2 regions of the Paenibacillus sp. ISL-20 genome follow, and region 1 is predicted to be linked to the other one. Evidence: a T-box and tRNA genes for the amino acid it is inferred to sense, from the RefSeq annotation. Region 1 holds a T-box; the other holds one or more tRNA genes.
What was found. A T-box is a leader RNA that pairs with one kind of tRNA and senses whether it is charged. The one in region 1 lies ahead of J7E85_RS16415 (arginine--tRNA ligase), so its partner is inferred to be a tRNA-Arg.

Region 1 (3,849 bases):
AATAAAAATTGTTGAACAAGGAGCACAGCTCATAAGTAAAGTTGCAGATGGCGCTTGGGGATAGATCCCGTCCGGCGACGTATAGGGTATCATGCCAGGTGCTGATATGGCGAAGCAAAGCATGCTCCGCTTTTTCCATAGCAGGGAACCTGGCAGGCACAGACGGCGTAACACCGGCTTCTTGAGCTTTATTGAGCACGCTGAGTGCACGCGCGTAGGAGTAGAGCAGGTATACCCCCGTATTTCCTGATATTTCAGTGGCCTGCTTCAGATCGAACACCACCTCGGTTTGCAGTGCAAAGCGAAGCAGGTAGTAACGGATGGAGGCGGCTGCGATCGTATGACTGGACAAACCGTTTTTATCGGAACGGGTATCTTCGATGACCTTGGCTACTTGGTGGATAAGCTCGGTGATTTTAATTCCGATTCCCTGACGTCCGGACATCGCATAGGACGCTTTCCCGTCAGAAGTATCGATTCCGAGGTCCGCAGCCGCAGAAGGGCTTAACGAAACAACGCCGTAGCTGACATGACGGAGCTTGTTGGCCTCTTTATGGAATCCCAAGCTTTCTAGTGCCTGCCTCACCATCGCTTGCGGGTACTGCTGCCTGTAATCAATGACGTTGATGACCATGTCTGCTTTGCCGAAAGAGAGCTGCTCGCCATGGGTACTCGTCGTCCACACCTCATCTGTGAATTTTTTGTATACAAAATCATTGGAGAGCACACCGTATTTCCACAAGTGGTAGGCGATGTCTTTAGCCGTGTAAGTCAGAATGCCATTGGAGCGCACGAGCACTTTATCCATACTGTGGTCTGACTCCGGATCGTCCACGGCTTCCGTTCCTGTTTGCTTGAGCACCCAGCAGCCTGCAAGTTTACCCTCGGTTTCCTGATGGAAGAGCGGCGTATTCTTCAACAGCTCGAAAGCGGACGACCAAAATCCCTCTCTGACAATGCTGCTCTCCCACACAAGCAGATCATAGTCAATGCCGAACTGCTTCATTTCTTCAAGATGCTCTTTGACGATTCTCTCGGCAACGAGCAGTCCGATCCAGGATAAATTCTGGTTGCCCTCTTCCAGTGCGTGCAGAACCTCAGTCCGATGCTGAACCAGCCCAGGCTCCCTTTCATAGGCTTTATTGGTACTTGAGTACACGTCCCAGCAGTAATCGCCGAACCGGGCATGTTCCTTCGATAGCGGCGTGTGGAGCATCCCGACCACCGTATCTGCCAGCTGATTGCCAAGGTCGTCGATATAATTATGAACCTCTACCTCGTAACCAAGCTTCCTCATCAGCCTGACCAGCGTATCTCCGATACAGGAGTTTCTAAGATGGCCGATATGGGCGGATTTGTTCGGATTAATGGAAGTGTGCTCAATGACAATCTTCTCGTTAGTTGCCGGAGGCAGTTCAAAGTGATGCCCGGCCCAATATTCCCAATCGATACGCAGATTCATAAAGCCTGGAGCAACAATCTCCGTGGAATAGACCAGCTGTTTGTACGACGTGTCCTGCTCAAGCTCGGCTTGAATTAGCTCAGCAATGTGCATCGGAGCCTTACGAAGCAGCTTCGCAAGCTGCATCGCAATATTGGTGGCATAATCCCCATGCTCCATGCTGGCAGGCTGCTCAATCCGGATTGGAGTGGAATCCGGCAGTTTGGAGCCCAAAGCTTCACACACCTGGTTTACAGCTTGTTGAAGGCTTGAAGTAATCAAATGACTTAACAAATTAAATCCCCCTTTTTGAAAAAAACACGTCAGAAAAATCAAAAAAGCCCTCATCTCCTAAAGAGACGAGGACTTGTGCTCGCGGTACCACTCTTGTTGTTAAACCGAAGGGTTTAACCACCTTTATACGATAACGGTGTAAGCCGGGGCTTCCTACAGTATTTCACTTCGGAAGACCATCTCCTGGGTCCGCTTCACGGCCGACTTTGTACCGGTTTCCACCCTCCCGGCTCGCTTGGACTAAAGTCAAGTGCAGTTACTCTCCCAATCAACGAAAATCACGTGTTCAAGTTTTTTCATATTATTAACTATTCTATTTAGAAAATCAACCCTAAAATTTCTAAACCTTTTCTGCAAAAACACGCAGGCGCCTATAATCTCCGTAAAACGCATCCTCATGCCAGAGTTTCGCTTGGGCGGCTCGGCTGATGCGGGCAATGGCTTCGTTCTTCTCTTCAGCCGAGAATCCAGCGAAGAAACGATCGCCAAAATGCAGCAGCCAATATTTCACGCCGTCCTTGCCTTCAGGCAGCTTCGTGGGCCGGTCGAAGTGATGGGCGATATGCACCCGGAACCCTTGGGATTCAAGCAAGGTGGCATACTGGCCAAGACTTGGAAAATACCACGGATTTCGGGTGTCGGCATCAATTCCATAATGATCGGCGAAGACCGTTTTCAAGGCTTGGTAAATTCCAACGATATTCCCCTTGCCTCCAAACTCCGCGACGAATCGACCACCGGGCTTGAGTGCGCCATAGACGGAGCGTACCACACCAGCAGCATCCTTCATCCAGTGCAGGGCGGCATTCGAGAAGACGGCATCATACGGCGTTTCGGTTTCGAAGTTCTCTCCGTCTCCGGTCATAAACGTCAGTTCAGGATATTTGCTTTTGGCGCGCTCCATCATCTCGGCCGAATCATCCATGCCGGTTACAAATGCACCCGAAGCGGATATTTCATAAGCCAAATCACCGGTTCCGCAGCCGAGATCAAGAATCCGTTCTCCGGGTTGAGGCGCAAGAAGCTCTACGACTCCTTTTCCATAAGCCGAGACAAACGATAACTGCCGATCATAATCGTAAGCTTTCCATACTTGCTCTGACATAACAACACTCCTTCACCCATGAATTATCCTCATTGTGACATGGTTAGCTTATAATTAGAAATATATTAATACGATAACATTGATAGGTTTTGACAATAAATGAGCACACAAAAAGCCGCTGAGCAGCGGTTTTATGTAGAACATTATTTAACGGCAACAAGAAGAGCCCCAACGGCAATGAGTGCAACGCCTGCTGCGTTAATCCAGGATATCTTTTCTCCAAGAAAGACAAAGGCTAGAATGACCGCGATGACAACGCTTAATTTATCGATAGGTCCGACCTGCGATACTTTGCCGTATTTGAGCGCGAGAAAATAAAACAGCCAGGACAATGCCCCCGCAATGCCGCTGAGCACAATGAAGCTTAATGCTTTCTTCTGAACCAGAATGTCACCAAGTTCTGAGAATTTGCCCTGAACCCCCACGACCCCCAGCAGAAAAAGTGCCATGATGACAGAGCGAAGGGCCGTTGCTGAATTGGCATCGATGTTTTGAAGGCCTATTTTTCCGAAAATGGCGACAAGTGCCGCCGTGACCGCCGATAGCAATGCGTAAACAAGCCATAATGGCAATGCTGATCTCTCCTTTCTGACAAAGATAAAGTCTCTGATTAATGTACCGGATTCCTTTATAATAGTATAGAGTAATTTTAACGATATCATGAGTTTCGATGAGATCGAACGATTTGGAAGGGAATGGATGAAAAATGACGTTTCATATAGCGCCTTACGCAGAAGAATATCATGATCAGTTGGTGGAGCTGTGGCATCGTGCCGTATCCCAAACCCACGATTTCCTGACGGAGGAAGACATCCGGTTTTATTACGGCATGATCCAAAACGGAGCGCTGAGAGCCGTGGAGATCTGGGTCTGCTTGAATACGGAACAGGAACCGATTGGATTTATGGGGCTGGATGGCTCCAAAATCGAAATGCTGTTTGTAGATCCCCTCCATCACGGCCAAGGTACGGGAACGAAACTGATCCGGCATGCCGAACAGCTGAAGGGG
Region 2 (3,849 bases), on a different contig from region 1:
ATTGTGGCAGAACGAGGCTAACCGCTTTAGCAGCACCTGTTGTGGATGGAATGATGTTTTCAGCAGCTGCACGAGCACGACGCAGATCTTTGTGCGGAAGATCAAGCACTTGCTGGTCATTCGTGTAGGAGTGAACCGTAGTCATCATACCTTTAACGATACCGAACTTCTCGTCAAGAACTTTAGCAAAAGGAGCCAAGCAGTTGGTTGTACAAGAAGCGTTGGAGATTACAGTATGGTTAGCTGCATCGTATTTGTCTTCGTTAACGCCCATAACGATGGTGATATCTTCGTCAGTTGCTGGAGCGGAGATGATAACTTTCTTAGCGCCGCCTTTCAAGTGAGCAGAAGCTTTGTCTTTCGCTGTGAAAATACCAGTGGATTCTACAACGATTTCAACGCCATACTCAGCCCAAGGCAATGCTTCTGGGTTACGCTCAGCGAATACTTTCACTTCACGGCCGTTTACAACGAGTGCGCCTTCTTTAGCTTCAACTGTTGCATTAAGTCTTCCGTGAGTTGTGTCATATTTCAAAAGGTGTGCCAGCGTTTTTACGTCCGTCAAATCGTTGATTGCCACGATTTCAACTTCGCTGTTGTTCAGCGCAGCGCGGAACACGTTACGTCCAATACGTCCAAAACCGTTAATACCTACTTTAACCATGAGTAGTTCCCTCCATATTTGTAAAATTTATATATTCAAGATTGGCCGTTAAGCCAATCAAGACAACAATAATGAAAAATCAGTTGTACGCCCGTGGATTCAAATACCGGCGTCAATCTCCTTCTCGACTTCCAGTGCAGCTGCTTCATCGGTAACGAGAATATCCTCATGTCCGAATCTTAGCACCGCGTGAATCGCCTTGCCCTTGCCTTGCCCTCCAGCAATGCCGATGATCGTCTCTGTCTGCATAATATCCTCAAGCCGCAGCCCAAGGGTAAGCATTTTGTGGACAACTTCGCCATCTTCACTAAAGTAGTAGCCAAAGGATTCCGCAATCGCGCCATCTGCCTGCAAGTTCTGAATAGAGTTTTCATCCAGCTTCCGCCTTCTGGCCATTTCCATGGCATCTCCGATGCCGTGAATAATGACTCGGCAGCGCCTGATCACATCCACAATTTCCTGGATATGCTGATCCTGCACCAAAGACTGGTAGGCATCTTCGCTTAGCAGATCCGGTACATGAAGTAATCGGTACTCAGCCCCCACACGCTTTGCCATCTTGGAGGCAATGGTGTTCGCTTGAATCTCGACACTCTCCCCGAGACCCCCCCGGGCAGGCACAAACCAAGTGCTCGTCAGCGGTTCGCCACCAGGTAATGAGGACATCTGCTCTGCTACTTCGGCGAGCGTAGAGCCGCCTGTTACGGCGATCGTATCTCCATCCTGTACAAAGCTTAGCAGCGTTCTTGCTCCGGCACGGCCAAGCTCACGTTTGACTTCCGGAGATAACTCACTGTCACCGGGAATAATGACCACTTTACGAAGCCCATAAGCCTGACGAATCTTCTCTTCCAGTTCAACCAGTCCGAATAACTCATTCATAACCGGTTCGAGTTCCTCCAGCAAGCATATCCCTGAGCTGCTGATCCGCATGCCAAGCGTTTCAATCTCGATTAGCCCTTGCGCTTTCAGAAGATCAGTCTCTGCTCTGAGGACACGCTCGGTCATCGAGAGTGATGAAGCCAGTGTTCTTCGGCCAACAATTCCGGACAGCTTGATCTGATGAAGGATGGAATACCTTCGCTTAAGAGTGTCCATCAGATCCGGCAGAAGCTGCTCTTGTATTTCTAATAGGTTACGCATGCATTCCACTCCTGCAAACTTCGTCTCGTCTCGGCTCTCCTCTGACTGGTCGTAAAATGTCCCAGCGGAACTTTTTAAGTCCCACCCTTATTCTAACCAATAATCATGCCGGTTGCAAGTGTCCGAAAGTATATTTCTCTACCCCAAGCATTCTTATACATTATGACCAACTCCAGGCTTGTCTATATAATAGGAACAAAGTTTTGTCTGCTATTGTATTTTTGAAATAGATGCGGTATAATCAACTTCGTTGCTAATTTTTTTAGATATCAGAAAGTATAAACTTCGCGGAGTCAGCTTCCTGATATCGCAAGAAAAACTACTGCTAAACGCAGTCTGTCTTCTTTGAATGTACGTCGATAGACGTTTCTCTTATGCGCCCGTGGTCCAATGGATATGACGTAGGCCTCCGGAGCCTGAGATCGAGGTTCGATTCCTCGCGGGCGCGCCATTTTATCTTTATTCTCTATACTGATTACCCTAAAGTGCCCATGACGGCTCTTTTTTTTGCCCAATAGTTTGACTATCTTTGACTTTTTGATTTAAATTGTTTATCATGTGGGTAATACGGTAACAGTATTTATATGAGGTACTTAAGAGGAGGTTTTCCACGTGAGTTTTATACCTATGGTCGTTGAACAAAGCAACCGCGGTGAGCGGGCGTACGACATCTATTCCAGATTGCTGAAAGACCGCATTATCTTCCTCGGCTCCGACGTAAATGACGTGGTCGCCAATTCCATCATTGCCCAAATGCTGTTCTTGTCGGCTGAGGATCCTGAGAAGGATATTCATCTTTACATCAACAGTCCTGGCGGTTCCATTACCGCAGGTATGGCGATATTCGATACGATGCAGTTCATCAAGCCGGATGTTTCGACAATCTGTGTCGGCATGGCTGCTTCTATGGGTGCATTCCTGCTCAACGCAGGCGCTAAAGGCAAACGTTACGGTCTGCCTAACAGCGAGATTATGATTCACCAGCCGCTCGGCGGCGCACAAGGTCAAGCTACGGATATTGAGATCCGTGCTCGCCGCATTCTCAAAATGCGCGACAAGCTGAACCGCATCCTGTCCGATCGCACTGGCCAACCGCTGGAGCGCATCGAGAAGGATACCGATCGTGACTACTTCATGACGGCTGACGAAGCCAAAGAATATGGCCTGATCGATCAAGTATTAGAGAATACACCGCCGCAAGGCTTATAAAAGAAATGAAGTAAAGGGCAGGCGCCATTATCCGGTGCCTGCCCTTTTCTATCCTCTGAAGGGGAAATTCATGAAAGCTTCGAGCTGGGGCTGATGAGAGTATCCCCTCCGGTCGCTGTTGAAATCGGGAAACTGGAATGAATGGGATATGGAGGTTTCCCGATTTCAAAGGCGAACGCGTTGCTCCTCCAAGGATACTCTCATCTTCTCGAGGAATTCAGCCAACGCTAAAGACGGTAAGGGCACTCCCCTCCTAAAAGGCCTGCCTTAACTTGAGGGGAGGGGGAAAATCCGTGCAGGATTCCTTTGCACGTGCAATCGGATTGCGTAAGGCCTAATGTCGCCATCCTCACTGCTTCCATAAACAGGGTGGCATCCGACATTCGCATAGGGCGACTTATGGCCTTTTACCGCAGGCTTGCTTGCCCCGGACCACGCATCAACAGGGAACAGTGCGCATGGTGTACAAGCTTTACAAGTTATCATCGAGAGGACTATGTTAATATGAGTATGCCTAGAAGAGCAATTCCTAAGGATCACATATTCGTAATCGGAGGTAAGCCTCTCGATAAACACAAAAATCCCTTGATCGCAGGAAAGGAGAATACAACGCCGACCGTCAGAAAGCCCCTTCGAACCTTGCGTTCGGAGGGCTGGCACCGCCGAGGGCGGGATTGCACAAGGGCAGCGCCCTTTGTGCTTCCCCGTAGGGGACGGGACGGGAGGTCTGCGTTCTTGGTGCAGATTATGAAAAAGATTTAAATACAGCATATGAAAGATTAAAAGATATACTGGCCATTTTCAGCGCTCACCCGTGATTTCGCTTTCGTGGA

Region 2: it has a tRNA-Arg gene. The T-box ahead of J7E85_RS16415 (arginine--tRNA ligase) is inferred to sense a tRNA for this amino acid. The anticodon was not compared.

Annotation. Positions count from the first base shown of each region.
Region 1 is NZ_JAGGRD010000026.1:1,432-5,280, reverse strand. It holds gene J7E85_RS16415 (arginine--tRNA ligase) at 1-1,735, opposite strand, end outside; T-box leader at 1,794-2,016, opposite strand; gene J7E85_RS16410 (class I SAM-dependent methyltransferase) at 2,076-2,840, opposite strand; gene J7E85_RS16405 (EamA family transporter) at 2,984-3,412, opposite strand; gene J7E85_RS16400 (acetyltransferase) at 3,547-3,849, shown strand, end outside.
Region 2 is NZ_JAGGRD010000011.1:58,636-62,484, reverse strand. It holds gene gap (type I glyceraldehyde-3-phosphate dehydrogenase) at 1-664, opposite strand, end outside; gene J7E85_RS08040 (sugar-binding transcriptional regulator) at 764-1,807, opposite strand; tRNA gene J7E85_RS08035 (tRNA-Arg) at 2,184-2,258, shown strand; gene clpP (ATP-dependent Clp endopeptidase proteolytic subunit ClpP) at 2,420-3,016, shown strand.